One region of the Methylobacillus flagellatus KT genome, then DNA from elsewhere that is predicted to be linked to it. Evidence: predicted binding sites of a transcription regulator. Region 1 holds the regulator's gene; the other holds the start of a gene.
The links. The regulator FliA, encoded in region 1, starts transcription of late flagellar genes. The targets are predictions, from matches to a motif close to CTAAAGTTNNCNNAAANNNTGCCGATANNA.
Positions count from the first base shown of each region.

Region 2: MFLA_RS04660 (YjfB family protein) is a predicted target of FliA. The motif match lies at 2,733-2,762, and genes of this name have one in related genera.

Region 1 covers NC_007947.1:2,081,596-2,092,886, reverse strand. The annotation lists gene flgC (flagellar basal body rod protein FlgC) at 1-323, opposite strand, end outside; gene flgB (flagellar basal body rod protein FlgB) at 357-752, opposite strand; gene flgA (flagellar basal body P-ring formation chaperone FlgA) at 985-1,692, shown strand; gene flgM (flagellar biosynthesis anti-sigma factor FlgM) at 1,851-2,153, shown strand; gene MFLA_RS09965 (flagella synthesis protein FlgN) at 2,183-2,632, shown strand; gene motD (flagellar motor protein MotD) at 2,684-3,487, opposite strand; gene MFLA_RS09955 (flagellar motor protein) at 3,500-4,240, opposite strand; gene MFLA_RS09950 (RNA polymerase sigma factor FliA) at 4,222-4,956, opposite strand; gene MFLA_RS09945 (MinD/ParA family ATP-binding protein) at 4,970-5,680, opposite strand; gene flhF (flagellar biosynthesis protein FlhF) at 5,577-7,187, opposite strand; gene flhA (flagellar biosynthesis protein FlhA) at 7,184-9,256, opposite strand; gene flhB (flagellar biosynthesis protein FlhB) at 9,260-10,405, opposite strand; gene flhD (flagellar transcriptional regulator FlhD) at 10,971-11,288, shown strand.
Region 2 covers NC_007947.1:948,106-959,396, reverse strand. The annotation lists gene MFLA_RS04675 (hypothetical protein) at 1-327, shown strand, start outside; gene MFLA_RS04670 (sigma 54-interacting transcriptional regulator) at 324-1,694, shown strand; gene MFLA_RS04665 (hypothetical protein) at 1,926-2,381, shown strand; gene MFLA_RS04660 (YjfB family protein) at 2,509-2,703, opposite strand; gene MFLA_RS04655 (PepSY domain-containing protein) at 2,859-3,386, opposite strand; gene MFLA_RS04650 (putative bifunctional diguanylate cyclase/phosphodiesterase) at 3,460-5,361, opposite strand; gene MFLA_RS04645 (thymidylate synthase) at 5,484-6,278, opposite strand; gene thrC (threonine synthase) at 6,291-7,718, opposite strand; gene MFLA_RS04635 (homoserine dehydrogenase) at 7,769-9,082, opposite strand; gene MFLA_RS04630 (pyridoxal phosphate-dependent aminotransferase) at 9,134-10,423, opposite strand; gene MFLA_RS04625 (Mth938-like domain-containing protein) at 10,477-10,902, shown strand; gene ccoG (cytochrome c oxidase accessory protein CcoG) at 11,027-11,291, shown strand, end outside.

The DNA.
Region 1 (11,291 bases):
GAGATCATATTGACCATTTCTTCGGTGACATTGACATTGGGCATGGCGACATAGCCGTTTGCGTCGGCCAGGGGATGCTTGGGATCATATTTGAGTTGTGGAGGTGCCTGGTCCTCCACGATCTGCTGCACCTTGACGCCTTGTGCATCACCCTTGGCATTCACCGGCACAGCGGAAAACACGATGTGCTTGGTGCGGTAGGGCTGGCCATTGGAGCTGGTGACGCTGTCGGCGTTGGCCAGGTTGCTGGCCACGACATTCAGGCGCTGTCCCTGCGCACTCATGGCTGACCCGGAAATATTGAATACATTAAAAAGTGACATGCGTGCCTCCTTCAAGATTGAGGTCAGTTGCCATTATTGGCCCTGTATCGCAGACAATAGTTTCTTGATCTGCCCGCTGATCATGGTGGCGCTGGCTTCATAGCGCAATGCGTTGTCGGCAAACTGGGTGCGCTCCACATCCATGTCCACGGTGTTGCCGTCGACGCTGCCTTGGATAATGGAGCGGTACAGCACGCCGTTCTGGTGGCTGGCGGTGGCTGGAATATGACCAGGATGCGTTGTATCGGCTTTCAGTCCGCCAGATGCACCAGTGAGGGCCTGCTTGAATGTATCGGCAAAATTGATGTCGCGCGCCTTGTAGCCGGGCGTGTCGGCATTGGCGATATTGGCGGCCAACAGCTCCTGGCGTTGTCCGCGTACGCGCAATGCGGTTTGGTGGAAATTGAGTGCGGCGTCCAGCTTGTTCATCGTAACAACCTCCTTTGCTAACGGCGGCGGTCAAGAAATGCATGCGACTGCCGTTATTTCAGATGATTGTGAGTCTAGGACTTGTCATGCCAATCTCATTGCGTGAATAACGCGGAATTTCCCCTTTTGTTTTCCGTTTATGCGCTTGCGCGTCTCAGTAAAATGCAACTTGATCTGAATTCCCGCGCACTGTCAGTAAAGATAGCGCCAATATATAACTGAGGGGTGAGACATGAAGCGAGTATCTATCACCGGACGGATCGCAGCCTGGTTGATTGTCGGCTTGTGGGGCGCGCCGGTTGATGCCGCCTCCAGCCACCAGGACCTGACGCAGTTGCGGGTTCAGGTGGAGCAGTTCCTGCTGAGCCAGAGTACAGGCCTGCCCGGCAAGGTGTCGGTCTCCGCACTCGCCATCGACCCGCGCCTCAAGCTTGCCAGTTGCGACCAACTCCAGATGTCGCTTGCTGCCGGCAGCAGGATATGGGGACGGACCAGCGTAGGGGTTCGCTGCAGTGCACCGCAAGTCTGGACGATTTATGTACAGGCCAATGTGCAGGTCATGGCGGAATACTTGGTTGCCGCCGCGCCGCTGGCGCAAGGGCATATCATTACCGAGCAGGACCTGGCCAAGAGCCATGGCGACCTTGCCAAGCTGCCGCCGGGCGTATTTACCGATGCCAGCCAGGCAATAGGACGGGCGGTATATGTGCCGTTGAGCGCAGGCACGGTATTGCGGCAGGAGATGTTACGCGTATTGCCGGTGGTGCAACAGGGGCAGAAAGTCATACTCAACACCATGGGCGAGGGATTCAAGGTGTCAGCGGAAGGGACGGCCCTCACTAGCGCAGGAGACGGCCAGCGCGTGAAGGTGAAAGTGGGCAATGGCCGGGTGGTGAGTGGCTTGGCCCGCCGGGGCGGCCTGATCGAGGTCATTTTCTAGCAATATTGACGGCGTAATGGATATAACACGGCGACAGGCTTTGTGACTGCAGGCAAAAGGATTTAAACTTTTTCATTAAAGTTGACAAAAATGCTGCCGATAAGAGCAATATATCGGTATGCGGTTTTGCCGCGATGAAACCAGCTTAAGGAATTGCCATGAAAATCGATGACGCACTTCAGAAAGCAGTTGCGCTTAACAATGACAAGACGGAGAACAGGCCTGCTCCTCGCGCCAGCGAAAACAAGGCGCCTGTTGCCGGTGAAAGCGTCACCTTGTCTCCCCTAGCCGCGCAATTGCAATCTATTGAAGCAGCCGGGGCCAGTGAGCAAGTGTATGACGCGGACAAAGTCAACGCGATCAAATCTGCCATTTCCAGCGGCCAGTTTAGGGTTGACTCTGAAAAAGTCGCAGATGGCCTGATCAATACAGTGAAAGACCTGTTGACAGCTCAACGTTGAAGCTGCGCAGGAATAAAAGGTGACCTGACATGACCACAGCCAGCTTTGAGCATGAAATTGCATTGACCGAAAACCTGTTGGAGCTCCTGAAGCGTGAGCAGGCTAGCCTGGTCAAGGTGGATGTGGACGCCATGGAAGGTTTGCTGAATGACAAGGCTCGTGTCTTGCAGGACATCAACGCTAGTACCCAGGCCCGCTACCAGGCAATTACTGGCTTGGGATTCGGCCCTGACGAGCGCGGCCTTGCTGCCTGGATAGCAGTTCAGGATGCTGTCATACAGAAATCCTGGGGTAGGTTCCAAAGCCTGATAGATCAAGCCAAGGAGCTCAATCGCGTGAACGGGATTTTGATCAGTAAGCAGTTCCGGCGTAACCAGCAGGTACTGGATACCTTGGGCAGGCCACCTTCACTGGAGCAGTTCTACGGGCCCAATGGCCAGGCTAGTACCGGTTCAACGCGCTACAATGCCCATGCTTGAGCAGGTTACGACAGAACAGTAGAAAGCCGGGAGGTTTCCCGGCTTTTTTATTTATTGCTGATTGGCTGCGCCCTGAAGTTTTTCAGGCTTGTGGTAAAGCACCATGATAGAGACGCGACGGTTCTGCGCGCGCCCTTCCGCCGTTTGATTATCAGCGATGGGCTGTGTGTCGCTATAACCGACGGCACTGAGCCGTGCGGCATCAATGCCGTTTTCTATCATTTTGCGGACGACACTCGTGGCCCGCATCGAAGAGAGCTCCCAATTGGAAGGGAACTGGGCGTTGCTGATCGGGACATTGTCGGTGTGGCCCTCTACCTGGATGGCATATTGCTGGTCAGCCAGTATCTGTGTAATTTCACTGATAGGAGCGTCTGCCTCCGCCTTGATGGCTGCCGAGCCTGCCTGAAACAATACACCGTCGGCAATATCGATGCGTACGCCCAAGCTGGTTTTGCTGATGCTGATTTTGCCGTTGGTGGCCAAATTGCCTAGCGCGCGGTTGAGTGTGGCAATCATGGCGCTAATGCTTTCTTGTTCCTTGCGCTGCCTCTCCTTCTGCAGCCGCGATAGCGGCAGGGCATGGATCAGGCTGCTGGTGGGCGTTGTCTTCAGGACATGTCTATCCGCAGCGGGAGGAGTATCAGGCGAGGGGCTGGAGGTATTGTCGTTGGTGTTGCCGCTAAATGCGCTGCCCAGGGCAGAGGTGAGTTCCTTGTATTTCTGGTCGTTGACTGATGAGATGCCATACATGACGACGAAAAAAGCGAACAGCAGGGTAATGAAGTCTGCATAGGAGACCAGCCAACGGTCATTGTTGTCTGGCTCATCCTCAAATTTTCTTCTTCTTCCCATATCCACCCAGATTCAGCGTAAGTAAGCATTCAAGCGTTCTTCGATAATCTTGTGATTCTCGCCATTTGCGATCCCCACCACGCCTTCGACCACCATTTCACGCCGGGTGGTCTGCAATTGCACGAGTGCCTTGAGCTTATTGGCGATCGGCAGGAAGAGCAGGTTGGCAAAACCTACGCCGTAAATAGTCGCCACAAAGGCAATTGCGATGCCGCTGCCCAGCTTGCCTGGGTCGGAAAGGTTCTCCATGACATGGATCAGGCCGAGCACAGCACCCAGGATGCCAATCGTTGGAGCATAGCCGCCAGCGGCTTCCCATATCTTGACCGCATTGCGCTGCGCTGCCTCATAGCGGTTGATATCCACGTTGCAGATATCGCGGATCTTTTCGGGAGGCGTTCCATCGATCACCAGGCGCAATGCCGTTTTCACGAAGGGATCCTGTTCCGAGTACATATGGTTCTCCAGCAGCAGGATGCCGTCCTTGCGCGCAATTTGGCTCCAGCTGGTGATACGGCGCGCCAGTTTTTCCCTGTCGTCCTGCGGGGGAAACACGACCCATTGCAATAACCTTATCCCCTGGATGAAAAATACGGGTCGGGTCTGCAACAGCACGGCACCTATGGTACCGAACAGTACGATCATGAATGCGGCAGGCTGAATGAGGGAACTGAACTTCCCTCCCTCAAGCGCCTGCCCTATCAGGATGCCGGCGAGGGCAAGGAGTATGCCGCCTAGACTGCTCCAGTCCACAATTTCTCTTTCAGTTTGGCGCGCAGCCGCGCGACGGCCTGGGTGTGCAATTGGCAAACCCGGGATTCGGATACGCTCATGATGGCGCCGATGTCTTTGAGGTTCATTTCCTGCTCGTAGTAGAGGCCCATGAGGATTTTTTCGCGCTCAGGCAACGCTTCTATGGCTTCGATCAACGCTTCCCGGAAGTCACTGGAAAGTAGGGCCTTCAGCGGGTCTCCCGAATCATCGGATTGATAGCGGTCGAGGAAGTGGTCTCCACTGTCCTGTTCACTGAAATCTTCGTAGTAGATGAGCTGGTGCCCACTGCAGTCGTCCAGCATCCCCTGGAAATCATCCATGGACAGGTTGAGTTCTCGGGCAAGCTCGCCTTCGGTGGGAGGCCGACCGAGTTTCTGTTCCAGCAGGTGCACGGCGCTTTCCACATCGCGCATATTCTTGCGCACGCTGCGTGGAAGCCAGTCGGCCCGGCGCAGTTCATCAATCATGGAGCCACGGATACGCTGGGCCGCATAGGTCTCGAATTGCGCGCCATGGTTATCTTCATAGCGATTGCTGGCATCGAGCAGTCCCATCATGCCAGCCTGTATCAAGTCATCGATGTCGACACTGGCAGGCAGCTTGGCCTTGAGCTGGTACGCAATCTTTTTGACCAGGCTTGCATGCTGCTTCAGCAGTTCTTCCTTCGGGCTGGTTTTTCCATGCAAGGTATACATCACTTGGGTCCTCTTAGCTGAGCGACGTTTCCAATAAACCATGATTATGGTCTATTTTGCCTGCTAATGCCTTAAATGCTGCCGCAGCCTTGGTCTTGGGAAAGGCTTCGATGACATTGCGCCCAAGTTTTGCTGCGATATTCAGATGCTCATCTGACGGGATGAGGCCAGCAAAGTCGAGCTTGATATCAAGATGCCGGTGCGCGACCGCGGCGATATTATTGAACACCACATGGGCCTGCGCCTCACTTGCATGCGACACCACAATATCCAGGGTACGCCTGCCTACCTGGCTGCATAGCCGCTTGATCAAGGTATAGGCCTGGGTAATGGAACCGGTATCCCGCGTCATGTGTATCAGTATCTCCCCATGGTGTAGTACGTCCAGCGGCATGGTGTCTTCAACGGTGAGCGCAGCATCCACCAGTACGATGTCGTGCTGACCTGCCATGGTCAAGAATAAACGCTCGAGTTGCTGCTTGATGTTGTCTTGTTGCAGAAAGCGGCTGGCAGTATTGCCTGGCAGTAATTTTGCAACAGAATAACCACGGCTGTCATCGGTGATTAACGGCTGGAGCAGTTCTGGGCGCAGCAGGGCCTCCAGTAATGTGGCTTGGTTGCTATCTATGCCGTAGTGCCTCGCCTCGTGCACCGGGGTGCTGGTTGCCTCGACGACCAGCACTGTATTGCCCTGCCGATGCAGCGGAGCGGCAAGATTGGTCATGAAGCGCGTATGTTCGGGTTTTCCAGCTGCCGACAGGACGGAGATGATTCTTGGCTTGGGGCCCGCCATCAGGCGGCGCAAGCCGGCCGCTTGGTCTTTGTACTGATGATTCATGCGGCGCCTCCAGGATTCTGCCACTGGTAGCGACATTCGCCATCAGGAAGGGCATTTCGGCCTCGCGAAACTGGAATTGCTCCGCTTTTTGGCGTGTCATCTTGAAGGCATGGTGTGCGAGGAAGTGATTGTTGGCGAGATGGATATCTTCCGGCACGCGTTGACCATTCGCGACGTAATATAGCTTGAGGCGTTCTCGGATGATGATATCGAGGACGCTGCCGATCGATGCGGCCTCGTCCAGTTTGGTGATGATACCGCCATCCAGGCCGTAGCGTTTGTATACGTCCATGACGTCGACCAGGGTTTCGCCAGAGCTGGTGGCGTTCATGCACAGGATCTTTTTGATGGGCAGGCCTGTCTTGGACAGCATGGCAATTTGCTCCGCCACCATACGGTCACGTTGGCTGACGCCGACCGTGTCGATCAGGATGGTGTGCTTGCCCTTGAGTTCGTTCAGGGCAATGCGTAGGTCGGCTTCGTCCTTGACGGCATGCACCATGACGCCGAGGATCTTGCCGTAGATCCGCAGTTGCTCGTGCCCGCCAATGCGGTAGGAGTCGGTCGTGATGAGGGCTAGCTTGCGCGGACCGTGCTTCATCACGAAGCGGGCTGCCAGCTTGGCCGTCGTCGTGGTCTTGCCGACGCCAGTCGGGCCGACCAAGGCATATATGCCGCCCTGGTCCAGAATCTGCTGCTCGTCGCTAATGGTGTGGATATTGTTGCTGATCACATTCTGCAGCCATTTCATGGCATTTGTTTCGCTGTGGTCAGCAGGGACCTTCTCCGCGATCTGGCGCGCGAGCCCGGCACTGAATCCTGCCGAGATCATCTTGCCGAGTATATTGGACTTGACCGGATCGCGCTGCTGGATGTTGGCCCAGGTGATTTCCGTCAGCTGTGACTCGATGGCGCCGCGCATGGAGCGCAGCTCTTGCATCATATGAGCTAATTCGCGCTGGGCCAGGCGGTCCTGCCCGGGCTGTTCGCTCCCTGCGTGCTCTCTGCTTCTGACCAAGGGCTTGGCAACCTGGGCGGCGGCAGTCGCATGGGGCTCACTGTGCGTGCCCTTGCTTCCTGTCGCGAGTGAGCGTTGTTGCAGCAGTTGCTGCTGGTTCAACGGTTCCGCTGGTTTCAGGATGCGCTGGTTGCGGTTCAGCATCGACACCAGGGTTTCTTCTGTATCGGCTGGTGAATGACGCACCTTGGCCGGGCTTGGCGTCGGCTTGTCGCGTGCCACCAATGCCGCCATGTCTTCCTCGCGGAACGCCAGTACTTCATTGCCGCCTTCGACGGCACGGTTGGAGAGGATGACGGCATTGGCTCCCAGTTCTTGCTTGACCATGTTCAAGGCTTCGCGGGAGTTTTTTCCGAAGTAACGTTTGATGTTCATGCTTGGCCTCCGATCAGGCTGGTAACGCGTATGGTTTTGGTATCAGGAAGTTCTTCATGCGAGAGCACCCGCAGGCGCGGCGCTGCGCGGCGCAGGAATCTGGATAATGCGGTGCGCAGCGAGCCAGGAACCAGCAATACCGGGGCTAGCCCCATTTGTTCCTGTTGCTTGGCGGCATTTGCCGCCTGGGTTGAAAGTGTTTCTGCCAGTCCCGGCTCGATGGCCGCGCCGCCATTGGCGCTGGCCTGCAATGCCTGCATCAGCAAGCGTTCCAGGTTGTGGTCCAATGTCATGACCGGCACCTCATTGCCGGTGGGAAACAGCTGCTGCACGATGGCACGCCCGAGCTGGATGCGGACCAGCGAGGTGAGTTCGTCGGTATCCTGGGTGCGTGGCCCATGTTCTGAGAGGGTCTCGATGATGGTGCGCATGTCGCGGATATGCACGCCTTCCATCAACAGGTTCTGCAGCACTTTCTGCACGCTGGACAGGCTGAGTGCCTTGGGTACCAAGTCTTCAACCAGCTTGGGAGACTCCTTGCCAATATGATCCAGCAGCTGTTGTACCTCCTGGCGCCCCAGCAGTTCTGCAGCATGGGATGTGATCATATGATTGAGATGGGTGGCGATGACGGTGCTGGTATCGACCACGGTGTATCCCATGGCTTGGGCCTGGTCGCGGGTATTGGCTTCTATCCATACGGCCGGCAGCCCGAATGCCGGGTCGGTCGTGGTTGTGCCGCTGAGTGGGCCGGTGACATTGCCGGGGTCGATGGCCAGATATTGCCCAGGAAAGGACTCGCCGCTGCCGACTTCAACACCTTTCAAGGTAATCCGGTAGCCTGCAGGGCGCAGCTCAAGGTTGTCGCGGATGTGGATGGGAGGCGGCAAGAAGCCGACTTCCTGCGCAAACTTCTTCCGCAGTCCCTTGATGCGCTTCAGCAAATCACCACCTTGTGCGACATCGACTAATGGAATCAAGCGGTAGCCGACTTCCAGGCCGATGACATCTACAGGCATGACGTCATCCCAACTGGCTTCCGGAGAATCATTGACCTCGGCAGGAGCTGTTTCAGGCTCGGCCTCCTTGACTTGCTGTTTTTTCTCGGCCGTGAAGGCAACACCAGCGAGCAATCCTGCAAGCACCAGGAAGGCAAAATGAGGCATGCCTGGAATCAGGCCCAAGCCGGCAATGATCGCGGCTGTGATGTAAATGGCACGGGGATTGGACAGTAGTTGTTCTGTCAATTGATTGCTGATGTTACGGTCATCGGCGACGCGGGAAACGACGACACCGGCTGCTACCGAGATGATGAGGGCTGGAATCTGTGCCACCAAACCGTCTCCGATCGCCAGCAGGGTATAGTTCTTGACTGCATCGGCAAAGCTGAGGTCGTGCTGGACCATGCCAACGATCAATCCCCCGAGGATGTTGATGACAATGACCAGTATTCCCGCCACTGCATCGCCACGCACATACTTGCTGGCACCGTCCATAGCACCGTAGAACTCGGCTTCCTGACCAATTTCCTTGCGGCGGCTACGTGCTTCTTCCTCACCAATCAGCCCAGCGTTCAGGTCCGCATCAATTGCCATCTGCTTACCGGGCATGGCATCCAGGGTGAACCGGGCGCCGACTTCCGCAATCCGGCCAGCACCCTTGGTAACGACGACGAAATTGATGATGGTCAGGATGACGAATACGACGATCCCCACGGTGTAGTTGCCACCGATAAGGAAATGGCCGAATGCTTCAATCACTTTGCCGGCGGCATCCGGGCCGGTATGGCCCTCCGTCAAGACGACACGGGTCGAGGCTACGTTGAGTGAAAGGCGCAGCATGGTGGTGACTAGCAATACGGTCGGGAAGGCAATGAAGTCCAACGGCTTGGAGGTTTGCAGGCCGACCAGCAATACCAGGATGGAAAGCGCAATGTTGAAACTGAACAAGGCGTCCAGTGCGATGGCTGGCAATGGCAAGATCATCATGGCAAGCAGCATGATGATAATGATGGGAGCCGCCATTGAGCTTCCGCCGTTCAACCATGAAGGGAGTTTGAAAGCATTCATGACTTAGCTGTCTCCTTTCATATGAGGGTCCATCGCGTCCGGCACGTCCAATACGGTTGGCATGTCGGGATAATAGCCGCCGTGCGTCTTGTAGCTGCGCAGCTGGAAGACATACGCCAGGATTTCGGCGACAGCGGCATAGAGCGCTTGCGGGATTTCATCGCCCAGTTCGGTATGGGCGAAAAGGGCCCGTGCCAGCTTAGGGGATTCCAGGATGGCAACGTTATGTTCGCCGGCGATTTCCCGGATCTTGAGGGCGATATCATCGGCGCCCTTGGCGATCACGCGAGGAGCCGCCATGGATTGGTCGTCATACTTGATGGCCACGGCATAGTGAGTCGGGTTGGTGATCACCACGTCTGCCTTGGGGATCTCGGCCATCATGCGGCGGCGAGCCATTTCACGTTGCTGCTGGCGGATACGCCCCTTGATCTGTGGATTGCCGTCGCTTTCCTTGGCTTCCTGCTTGACCTCTTCCTTGGTCATCTTGAGCTTATTGGTGTAGCTCCAGCGCTGGTAGGGCACGTCAATCAGTGCGACCAGCACCAGTGCCGACACAATGAAAAGGAATCCCTTGATCAAGATATCGTCCACTTGGGCAATACCAGTTTCTAGGGGCTGTGTCGGCAGCGAGAGCAGGGTGTCGAAATCGTGCGCCATTACCATGTAGGAAACAGTGCCTACCAAGGCGGCCTTCAAGATGGCCTTGATCAGCTCTACCAGTGAATTCTTCGAAAACAGGTTCTTGATACCGTTGAGCGGGTTGAGTTTGCTGAACTTGGGGAGGAACGCCTTGTTGCTGAAATTCCAACCGCCCACCAGTACCGGGGCGCCCACAATCACGACCAGCAGCAACAGGATCAAAGGCGCAAATGCGATCAGCAAATCCAGGACGCCGCTCGCAATCTTGCTGAGCAGTAAGCTGAAGTCGAAGGCAGCCTCGCGGCTGATACGCAGGCTGCTGATCATGTTACTCAGCATCGCCTGGTTGAGCCTGCTTCCTAGCATCATGAGACCAAGCCCGCCCGCCATCAGTACGACGCAAGTGGAAAACTCGCGCGAACGCGGGACATCGCCATCCTCCCGGGCTTTTTCGATGCGCCGGGGCGTGGGCTGTTCCGTTTTTTCCAAATCACTATCTTGTGCCATGTGCGTCGGTTTCCTGATGGAGGCAACATATATGTCTTGTCCATGTTGCCCTTCATGATGACTGCATTATTTGCCACGCAGACAGGAATGGAATCGAAGAATAGAGGGGGGAAAACCGGTTATTCCTGCCAAAGGAATGAAATTTTTTTTAAAGAATGCCTAAAGTCTGGTGCCCATCTGCCGATAGATAGAATGAATACAGGAAATTAATTTTATTATTTAGTTATAAAACAATAACTTATAAATTTTTAGAAATTTTTTTTGAATTTCCCCTAAAGATTGATTAGTTGCTGTCGTTAAACATGTATTGCTGAAAATATTGTGAAAGATATGCATCGTTAGATTGCACTAGCTTTATAAAAAAAGTGTTGCTCCTCCTCTGGAAAGCCTTGTCTCCCAAGGCCGATACAGTGTTTGTAAGACAAACACTGTATCGGCTGTGTTCGTTTGTCTTACGTGAAAAACCGACAGACCCCAGTATTTGCCTGATCCCAAACAGTTCAAAGTACGTCTCACCTGCACTGCATATGCAGCGCTGACTTTTCTCAAGCAAGGGAGCTGGAAAATGAACGAGCAAGAAATCATGGCAGAAATCAAAGACGCAAACCTGAGTTATCTGATGCTGGCGCAGCAAATGATCCGTGCGGATAAGGCGAGTGCGATTTTCCGTCTTGGTTTGAGTCAGGAGATTGCAGATTTGCTGGAGGGTCTGAGCAATGCGCAATTGTTGAAACTGAGTAGCTTCAACATGATGCTGACGCGTTTCCGCTTCGATGACACGGCAATTCTCGGCATGCTGACAAGCTATACCAAGGATCGTATGCAGGCCCAGGCCCACGCCGCTATCTTGATGGCGGGACAGGGTGTTGAGGAAATTGCCTGAGCA
Region 2 (11,291 bases), 1.1 Mb from region 1:
TTACATCAAAAGACCCGCGTTGCCATTATCTATGCCATCCCTGGCAGCAAATTGCGTGATCCGATCAAGGCACAACCCTTGCTTGAGGAGTTGGCACGTGAAAAACAGCTGGGCAAGGAAGAAAAAGCCATCGTTTCCATCTTGAGAGAAAATGCAGCGGAAATCGCCAAGCTTACCCAGCGCCTGCGCGACGAAATGCGACGCGCGGACGAAAGTCAGCAAAAAGCTGATAACTTGCAAAAGAAGCTGGATGAATTGAAGAAAATTGAGAGAACCATGATGCAGAAATCACTGAACAACCCTCCAACCCGGAGCAACGGTAAATGATAGGAACAACCAAGAAAATCCTGACTGTCGATGATGATCCCGACATCCTCAAACTCATGGGAATGAGGCTGCAGGCAGCAGGTTACCAAGTCATCACTGCCACCAATGCAGAAGAGGCGCTGTCCCAAATTGCCATCAGCCGACCAAGCCTGGTGATTACAGACTTACGCATGCCTGGCATGGATGGCTTGGCCCTGTTCGATGCCATCCATCAATCCGATCCTGCCTTGCCCGTGATCATGGTTACAGCCCACGGCTCGATCCCTGAAGCGGTCGATGCGACACAACGCGGCGTATTCGGCTTCCTCACTAAGCCTTTTGACAGCAAGTCACTGCTGCAGCAGGTAGAGGCCGCATTACGCATCGGCACAGGCGATCTGCAGCCTCATGACCAGGATATCGACAATGAATGGCGCAAGAGCATCATTACACGCAGTCCGCAAATGGAAAACTTGCTCGGGCAAGCCAAGCTCATGGCAGTTTCCGATGCCAGCGTATTTATCCAAGGTGAAAGCGGGACGGGCAAGGAGTTGCTGGCACGCGCCATCCATCAGGCCAGTCCTCGCCGGGACAAGCCTTTTATCGCCATCAATTGCGGTGCCATTCCAGAAGCCCTGCTTGAGTCTGAACTATTCGGTCATAGCAAAGGGGCATTCACCGGCGCCTTGCGCGATCACAAAGGGCTGTTCCAGACGGCTGACGGCGGCACCCTGTTCCTGGACGAAATCGGCGACATGCCGCTGCCATTGCAGGTAAAACTGCTTAGAGCCCTGCAGGAGCGCGCCATCCGTCCCGTCGGGTCCAATACCAGCATCAACATTGATGTGCGTGTGATTTCTGCGACTCACCGCAACCTGGCAGAGGAGATGAAAGCCGGACGGTTCCGCGAAGACCTGTACTATCGCATCAATGTTGTCGGACTTGAAATTCCTCCCCTGGCTGCACGTCGTGAAGATATTTCCCTATTGGCCAATAACTTTCTCAACGAACTGGCCACCAAGTACCGTAAAAAACTCAACGGCTTTGCCCCCGAAGCCTTGGAGCTGTTGATCACTGCGCCATGGCCTGGCAACGTCCGCCAGTTGCAGAATATCGTCGAACAAACCGTAGTGCTCTGCACCACACCCTTAATCCCGGCCACTTTGGTACAAAAAGCATTGCAAGAAAACATCGGCGGCATTGTACCGTTTGAAGTTGCACGGAAGAATTTTGAGCGCGACTACCTGATCAAGCTGCTCAAGGCCACGAATGGAGGCGTTACACAAGCTGCCCGCCTGGCGCAACGCAATCGCACCGAGTTTTACAAGCTATTGCAACGCCACCAGCTCACGCCGGCGTTGTTCAAGAACGACAATACCGCACATTAATGTCTCCTCTGAGAGACGGAATTACCCATTGATTTTCAACAAGTTAACTCATCATGCACGCAATACGTCTCAATTTTGAGACATGAAACAGAAGGGCCCGCTCGCTCCAAATTCAATTAACCCAATGATAAATATAGATTTATTAATGTTGGCACACTCTTCGCTATAGATTAATTGAATTTTTCGGCTGCATACTCCAAACGAAAATCATGAGTCGGAGATACTAAACATATGATGGGATCCAATACAAAAAAAACGCACCCCATGGTCTTGGTTGCAGCAACCGCCATGACGATATTCAGCTTGGTAGGGAGCGCCGCGATGACTGGCCTGATTCCTGTGGCGCATACCTATCGCCCCGACCTTGCTCAGGAATTAATTACCGATCCCAATGCCGCCATGGTGATCAGCAATATACTGACACAAGACACTAACGAAGCGGGTAAGAACGAATCGACTCATACTTGCCTGGAGTGTGGCACTATCATATCGATTCGCTCTTTTACTTCTCATACGAATAATAGCGATGCTTACCACATCAATGATAAAACAGCGGAAGGCGCAACCTACATCATCAAAGTCAGAATGAGCGATGGGCACTTGTATACTTTTACCCAGTACAACATGCCCCACTATTCTGTAGGGGACAGTGTCAAGCTCAAGAGTGGCCGACTGGTGAATGCCTAACGTATATTGAATCTCCAAGCTCCTCATAGCAGGCCTTTATCCTCCCCGAGAAGGTCTGCTTTTTTTCTTCAAAAATAAAGCCCTGCAAAGCAGGGCTTTATTTTTTCCTGATATTGATATGGATATTTCAAGCCACCGTATTCACATTCTGTCCTAGATGTGCCGGCAGATTGGCGGAGGGAGCTGGTAGCGCCTCCAGCAATGCCAACGCATTGGCTGAGCTGATATCCAGGGCTTTTTTCAGTACCGTCGTCCCCACTTCCTGCTGCAAGCGCGTAGCTGAAAGATCGGAGGCAACACTCGCAATTGCACTCACATCCATGTTGATTTCCATTTTGACGATAATATATGCATTAACGGCAGGTTTGGGCTCAAGTTAAGGCTTCTGCTCACTTGATCATCGCATTTCTCATGGCAGTGGCGAAAAAAAACGCCCCCGAAGGAGCGTTGTCGACTGTCCGTCCAGTCAAAAAGCTATCATTCCTTGCCAATCTGGTAAAACTCTTGATTGGCTTCAACGATTTTACCAGTAGAGGCATCCACTTCGACCTTGAATTCCTTGCCATCCTTGGTCTTGATGTCGAACTCGTAGGAGGCTGCGCCATTCTCTTCAATTTCGTATTCAACCTCGACAATTTCACCGGGATGCGCAGCAAGGGCTGTCTTGCGTGCCTCGGCTTCGCTTACCTTCTGTTTGGCCTTGAACAGAGGATGGTCTGCGGAGTCGACCTCTTGCTCTATTTCCACGATCTTGCCTGTATTAGCGTCGCATTCTACATCCCAAGCGGTACTATCGCTAGACTCAATATCAAATTCATAAACTGGTGTCTCGCCTTCCAGCTTGTACTCTACCTTGACCACTGTTCCTGGTTTAGCCTTGAGCGCCGCTTCCAGGCAGGTTTCCAAGCTGACCTTTCCTTTGGGAAAGTGATGATCAGCAATCGCCAAGCTGCTGGATATCGCCAATGCAAAAGTACTAAGCACAACTAAGGTTTTTCCCACCATTTATCTCCATATAATCATTATTCAACCTAATGTTGCGATTATAAACGAACAATTAGCATTCAGGACAAATTCCTTATTGCTCCAGGATAAAATCATTTTCCTGATGCCCCTTGCCAGTGATGACAAGCTCTGCCATCTCCCGTGCGCTCACTGGACGACTGAATAAATAGCCTTGCACCATATCGCTTCCCTGCTCCCGCAGGAATTGCAACTGTGCTTTGGTCTCCACGCCTTCTGCCACGACCTCAAGCTTCAGGCTGTGCGCCATCTGGATAGTGGCCGTGGTAATCGCGACATCGTCGGGATCATTGGGGATATCCCGGATAAAGCTGCGGTCTATCTTAAGCCGGCTGACGGGAAAACGCTTGAGATATGCCATGGATGAATAACCTGTGCCGAAATCATCGATGGCAAGATGCATGCCCATGGCCTTGAGGTCTGCCAGGCGAGTAGTGGTCGCTTCCGCGTCTTCCATCAGGACGGTTTCGGTAATTTCCAATTCGAGCAGGCTGCTATCCATGCCAGTTCGCTCAATGATCTTGGTCATGGTCTGTACCAGGTTCTCTTGGCGGAACTGGCGCCCCGAGAGGTTGACGCTCATGCGCAGTGGCACTCCCAACGCCTTCCACTCCATGGCCTGCCTGCAAGCCTCGCGCAATACCCACTCCCCGATGCGCACGATGAGGCCAGTCTCCTCGGCAACCGGAATAAAGCTACTTGGGCACAATAGACCACGCTGTGGATGATGCCAGCGGATCAAAGCCTCCACCCCCACCAGCTTGCAATCCGGCAGACTGAACTGCGGCTGATAGTAAAGCTCGAACTGTTTTTCTTCCAGCGCGACGCGCAATTCGGTTTCGAGGAGCAAGCGAGTCGAGCTCTTGTGATGCATTTCTGCAGAGAACATCTGGAAATTGTTTTTGCCGCGGCTCTTGGCATAGTACATGGCTGCATCGGCATCACGCAGCAAATGGGCGGCATCCTCCCCGTCGTAAGGATAGATACTCGCGCCAATGCTGACACCGATATAAAAGTTGCGGTCATTCAAGACAATAGGCGGCGCCAGCGCTCGAATGAACCGATTGGCAACAGCCTCCACATTCTCGACATCCGCGGGCTGGTCAAGCATCATGGCAAATTCATCCCCACCCACGCGATACACTGTATTTTTCTTGCCTGCTGCGACCATCAGGCGCTGCGCGACCAAATGCAGCAGCTTATCCCCGACATCGTGCCCCAGGGTATCGTTGATCACCTTGAAATCATCCAGGTCAAATACCAGCAATGCCAATACGCCACGCCGATGACGCGCCCCTTCCAGCAGCAAATGGAAATGTCTGCTGAAAGCATGGCGGTTGGGAAGATCGGTCACCGTATCATAATTGGCCAGAAAACCCGCCCGCTCTTCGGCCTTGAGCATCGCGCGTTGCAATCGGCTGAGCAGCAGGGCAGCGGCAAACAAAGTCACCAACATCACCATTACCGTGGTACCAACATACCAAAGCAGCTGGCGATACAATCCTTTCATATTGGATCGCATGTACAACATCCCGACTTGCATGCCGCCATATACGACAGGCTGCCATATTTCACTTTTGTGCATGTCTGAATGACGCTGTACCTGGTCCGCGACCATCATGTCAAACAAGCGCGACAGGCTACCGGGACGTACATATTCGGCAAAACGGTTCTGTTGCATGTCATATAGAACCGCCGTATCGATTTCAGGCGCTTCGGCCAAGCTTGCCAGGACTTCAGATGCCACCTCATGTTCGCCCCGCACCAGCGCCTGAGCAATATTGCCTGCCATAATCCGCATCTGGATCTGCATGGTGACGGTCATGTTGCGCCTGAGCGAAGCATACTCCATGCTGATCAGCGTCACCGTGGCAATCAACAAGGCGAGGCCCACAGCCAGGATATGGGCCTTACGCAATTTGGGCGATACGGGCTGGTGATGCACGGGACTCATCATTGAATGCTACCTTCCCGGACCATGCCGCTGGCAGCCTGATACAGAAAACAAATGCGCGACCACCGGTGCCCGCATTGCAAGCGCATGAAGGGAAAACGACCACATAGACTCAAACCGGGGAACTACACTGCAACGGGGGCCTTGATAGCGGGATGCGACTGGTAATTCTCCAGTGTGAAATCCTCGAAACGGAAAGCAAAGATATCCTTGACCTCGGGATTGATCCGCATCACAGGCAGAGGATAAGGCTCACGCGACAATTGCTCCTTCACCTGCTCGAGATGATTGAGATAGATATGCGCATCACCCAGTGTATGTACAAAATCGCCAAGCTTGAGATCACATACCTGCGCCACCATCATGGTGAGCAAGGCATAGGAGGCGATATTGAACGGTACGCCGAGAAAGATATCCGCACTACGCTGGTACAACTGGCACGAAAGCTTGCCATCCGCCACATAGAACTGGAAAAACGCATGGCAAGGCGGCAATTTCATCTTGTCAACATCGGCGACATTCCATGCGGACACAATCAGACGGCGAGAGTCCGGATTACGCTTGATGGCCGCTATCACTTCGCTGATCTGATCGATATGGCCTCCATCCGGTTTGGGCCAATTGCGCCACTGGTAGCCGTACACTGGCCCCAGGTTGCCCTCGGCATCCGCCCACTCGTCCCAGATGGTCACGCCGTTTTCCTTGAGGTAGGCAATGTTGGTACTGCCCTGCAAAAACCAGAGCAGCTCATGAATAATGGACTTCAGGTGAACCTTCTTGGTGGTCAGCAGCGGAAAGCCCTCGGACAGGTCGAAGCGCATCTGGTAGCCGAATACGGACAGCGTACCGGTGCCGGTGCGGTCTTCCTTCTTGTGGCCCTGCTCCAGTACGTGGCGCATCAAGTCGTGATAGACCTTCATTCCCTCTCCCGATCAAACATGCTCGACAATGAACTGCTTGATAGCGGCCACATCGGCCTCCATCACCTCAAAGCGCTGCGGCAGGGCTTCCAAGCCCTCCAGGCTGTGCGGGCGTTCGGGCTTCTGGCCCAGCGCCTCGACAATCGCATCCTCGAATTTGGCCGGCAACGCGGTTTCAAGTACCAGCATCGGAATGCCCGCCTCGCGCTGCTCCAACGCCACCTTGAGACCATCGGCGGTATGGGTATCGATGGTGACGCCATAGCGCTCATGGGTCACCCTGATGGTCTGCATGCGGTTGGCGTGGTTGCTGCTGCCGGAGACAAAGCCGTAATCCGCCACCTTGGCAAACCAACCGCCTTCATTGAGGTCGACGCTGCCACCCGCATCTACCTTGCCCCACAGCTCACGCACCTTGGCCGCATCACGGCCCACCAGATCGAAGACGAAGCGCTCGAAATTGGATGCCTTGGAAATATCCATGGAAGGACTGGAGGTGTGGTAAGTATTGGCAGAACCGCGCGGACGATAGACACCGGTCTTGAAGAATTCGTCCAGCACATCGTTTTCGTTGGTCGCCACTACCAGCTTGGCAATCGGCAAGCCCATCATGCGGGCGATATGCCCGGCACAGACGTTGCCGAAGTTGCCGGAAGGCACGGCGAAGCTGACCCGCTGCGCATTGTCCGCGGTGACGGCAAAGTAACCCTTGAAGTAATACACCACCTGGGCCGCCACACGCGCCCAGTTGATGGAGTTTACTGCGCCGATCTTGTTCTTTGCCTTGAAGGCATGGTCATTGGACACGGCCTTGACGATGTCCTGGCAATCGTCGAACACGCCCTTGACCGCGATATTGAAAATATTGTCATCCTGCAGGCTGAACATCTGCGCAGTCTGGAAACGGCTCATCTTCTGGTAAGGCGAGAGCATGAACACCTTGACACCCTGCTTGCCGCGCATGGCGTATTCCGCAGCAGAACCGGTGTCTCCGGAAGTTGCGCCGAGGATATTGATCGTCTCGCCTTTCTGCGCCAGCACATATTCGAACAGGTTGCCAAGCAACTGCATCGCCATGTCCTTGAATGCCAGGGTCGGGCCATTGGACAAGGACAGCAGGTAGAGGTCGTCCTCCAGCTTGAGCGTGGGAGTGATGTCCTCGGCATTCTGTCCAGCGCGCGCATAGGCATAGACATCCGCACGATAGGTCTTGTCGATAATGGCGCGCAGGTCAGCAGCAGGAATATCATCGATCAGGCGCGAGAGGATGGTGAACGCCAGGTCGCGGTAATGCATGCCGCGCATCGCATTCAGCTCGTCCTGGCTGAATTGCGGATATTGCTCGGGCAAATAGAGGCCGCCATCGGGCGCCAGGCCGCCAAGCAGGATTTCAGTAAACGACTGTGCGGGCGATTGCCCGCGGGTGGAAATATATCTCATGGCACAACTGATGCAGGCAGCAACTGCGCTACCTGCAACCCTTTCTCAAGTTATCGGCTCAGCTCTTCCATACGCAAGCGGGTCACGCTGCCGGAAATGGCAGGCAATGCCTCGATGGCGGCAATCGCGTCATCCATGTTCTTCTCGGCCGTGACATGGGTCAGGATGATGATATCGGCCTGGTCTTCGCCTTCCTGTGGTTCTTTCTGGATCATGGCATCAATCGAAATCTGGCGGTCACCCAGGATGCGGGTCACATCGGCCAGCACGCCTGGCTTGTCCACCGCGCGCAGCCGCAGGTAATAAGCGCTGCTCACCTCGCCGATTGCCAGGATGGGCAAATCCACGAGCTGGTCGGGTTGGAACGCCAGGTGAGGGACGCGTTGGTGCACATCGGTCGTGTGTGTGCGCGTTACGTCGACAATATCAGCCACCACGGCGCTAGCGGTGGGCTCGGCACCTGCGCCTGCGCCGTAATACAAGGTAGGCCCAACCGCGTCCCCCTTCACCAGCACCGCATTCATGGCGCCGTTGACATTGGCAATCAGGCGCTTTTCGGGGATCAAGGTCGGGTGCACGCGCAGCTCCACGCCTTGGCTGGTGCGCTTGGTAATGCCAAGCAGCTTGACGCGGTAGCCCAGCTCTTCCGCATAACGGATATCAATGGAGTCCAGCTTGCTGATGCCTTCAACATAGGCCTTGTCGAACTGCATCGGGATACCGAAGCCAATTGCAGCCAGGATCATGAGCTTGTGCGCCGCATCCACACCCTCAACGTCGAAGGTCGGGTCGGCCTCGGCATAGCCCAGGCGCTGCGCCTCCTTGAGCACATCAGCAAAGGCCAGCCCCTTCTCACGCATTTCCGAGAGGATGAAATTGGTGGTACCGTTGATGATGCCCGCAATCCACTCGATACGGTTGGCGGCCAGGCCCTCGCGTACGGCCTTGATGATGGGAATACCCCCTGCCACCGCAGCTTCAAAAGCAACGATCACCCCCTTCTGCTGCGCCGCGGCAAAAATCTCGTTACCGTGCAACGCGATCAGCGCCTTGTTGGCGGTGACCACATGCTTGCCATGTTCGATCGCCTTCATCACCAATTCGCGTGCGACAGTGCACCCGCCGATCAGCTCGACCACGATGTCGATGCTGGGATCTGCCACCACGGCAAATGCGTCGTCAGTCACGTCAACTTGACCTGCCGTGACCTTGCGGGCCAATTCCAGATTGCGGTCGGCAACGCGCGTGATGGCAATCGGGCGACCAGCACGGCGCGCGATTTCTTCCTGATTGCGTGTAAGAACGGTATAGGTGCCGCCACCGACAGTACCGATGCCAAGCAGGCCAACATTGATGGGTTTCATTCAGGTTTCCAGTTATCTTGCTTTATTCAATCTTGTACAGCGACAGCGCCGTCATGCCGACGCGCTTTGGGAGGTTGTTTGTGCCTCTTTCGAGGCTTTGCCTTCCACTATGGTGATGGTGCTGTGCTGCTTGCGGTAATTTTCCAGGAAGCGGGCAATTCGGGTAAATGCCTCGGTGAGGTCATCCACATTCGGCAGGAACACGACGCGGAAATGATCCGGCGCGCGCCAGTTGAAGCCCGTGCCCTGCACCAGCAGGACTTTCTCCTCCAGCAACAGGTCGAGGATGAATTGCTGGTCATCCTGGATGGGATATATTTTGGGATCAAGGCGCGGAAACAGGTACAGGCCAGCCTTGGGCTTGACGCAACTTACACCAGGAATATCGGTCAGCATCTTGTAGGCAAGGTCGCGCTGCTTGCATAACCGGCCGGTCGGCGCCACAAGGTCGTCTATGCTCTGGTAGCCGCCCAGCGCGGTCTGGATCGCCAACTGCCCGGGCACATTGGCGCACAGGCGCATCGAAGCCAGCATGTTCAACCCCTCGATGTAGTCTCCCGCATGCCGCTTCTCTCCCGAGATCACCAGCCAACCGGCGCGGTAACCGCAGGTACGATAATTCTTGGACAGACCGTTGAAGGTCACGAACAGCACATCATCAGCCAATGAAGCAATCGAGGTGTGCGTATTGCCGTCGAACAATACCTTGTCGTAGATTTCGTCCGCGAAAATCACCAGGCCGTGATGGCGTGCGATCTCGATGATGCCTTCCAGCGTTTCCCGCGGATACAAGGCACCCGTCGGGTTGTTCGGGTTGATAATGACGATGCCGCGCGTATTCGCCGTGATTTTGTTCTCGATATCCCGGAGGTCGGGTAGCCAGCCAGTCTGCTCGTCGCAGACATAGTGCCGCGCCGTCCCGCCCGCCAGGTTCACTGCCGCAGTCCACAACGGATAATCAGGCATCGGCACCAGTACCTGGTCACCGTTGTTGAGCAATGCCTGCATGGCCATGACGATCAGCTCGGAAACGCCATTGCCGATGATGATGTCATCGATGGTCACACCCTGGATATTCTTCTGCTGGGTGTAATGCATAATCGCCTTACGTGCGGCGAACAGACCCTTGGAATCCGTATAACCGGAAGCGGAATCCATGTTGCGAATCACGTCCTGCAGGATTTCCTCGGGCGCGGCAAAACCAAAAGGCGCAGGATTGCCGATATTGAGCTTGATGATGCGGTGCCCGTCCTCCTCCATCTGCCGCGCTCGGTCCAGCACCGGGCCACGAATGTCGTAGCATACGTTGCTGAGCTTGCTGGACTTGGAAATTTCTTGCATGGCGACCTGCAAATTCCGGTTGGGGAAAATGTGCTATCTTACATTGAGTTGACATGCAATTGAAGCATGGCGCCCCAAAAGACTTTCTTGATTATTCGACACCTCTGCTTATGAAATTGCACCTGACACAGGCTGCGGGCAGCCATTTGATCACTGGTTACGGCGACGGCTGGGTTGAAATCAACCATCAGCGCCACGAACACAGCCTGATCGTATTGCCAGGCAGCCTGCTGCCTGCCTGGCCGGTTGAAGACTTCGACCAATTACAGCCAACCCATTTCCAGGCATTGCTGGCACTCAAGCCTGAGCTGATCCTGCTCGGCACGGGCAGCAGGCACCGCTTTCTGCATCCATCCATTGGCCGCGACCTCGTCGTAGCCGGCATCAGCATGGAATGCATGACCACAGAAGCAGCCTGCCGCACCTACAATATCCTGATGGCGGAAAGCCGTCAGGTGGCCGCAGCTTTGATTATTTGACCCAATGCAGGAACTGCAGCCCGCTCCGGCAATCTGACACTATAAATTCATTACCATCTGAATCTGTTATAGGACTACCTGCTTCTTCACAATTTTGCATAGCATCGTTCATTCAGGAATTGTCATGCAAGCAGAAGCTACCATTTCCCGCCCCGCCGCCTCGCGAAAAGTCATTCCCATCGTGCCTTATTCGGTCAAGGGGCGTTACCGCACCCTGAAATCCATCATCCTCAATATCGCTTTTGCTGTCTATTTCCTGCTGCCCTGGCTGCCATGGCCCAACCAGGTTGGCCAAGCATTACTTTTCGATATCGGGAACAGGCGCTTCCATATCTTCAACCTCATCCTCTACCCTCAGGACTTGATGGTGCTCGTGGGCATCCTCGTGG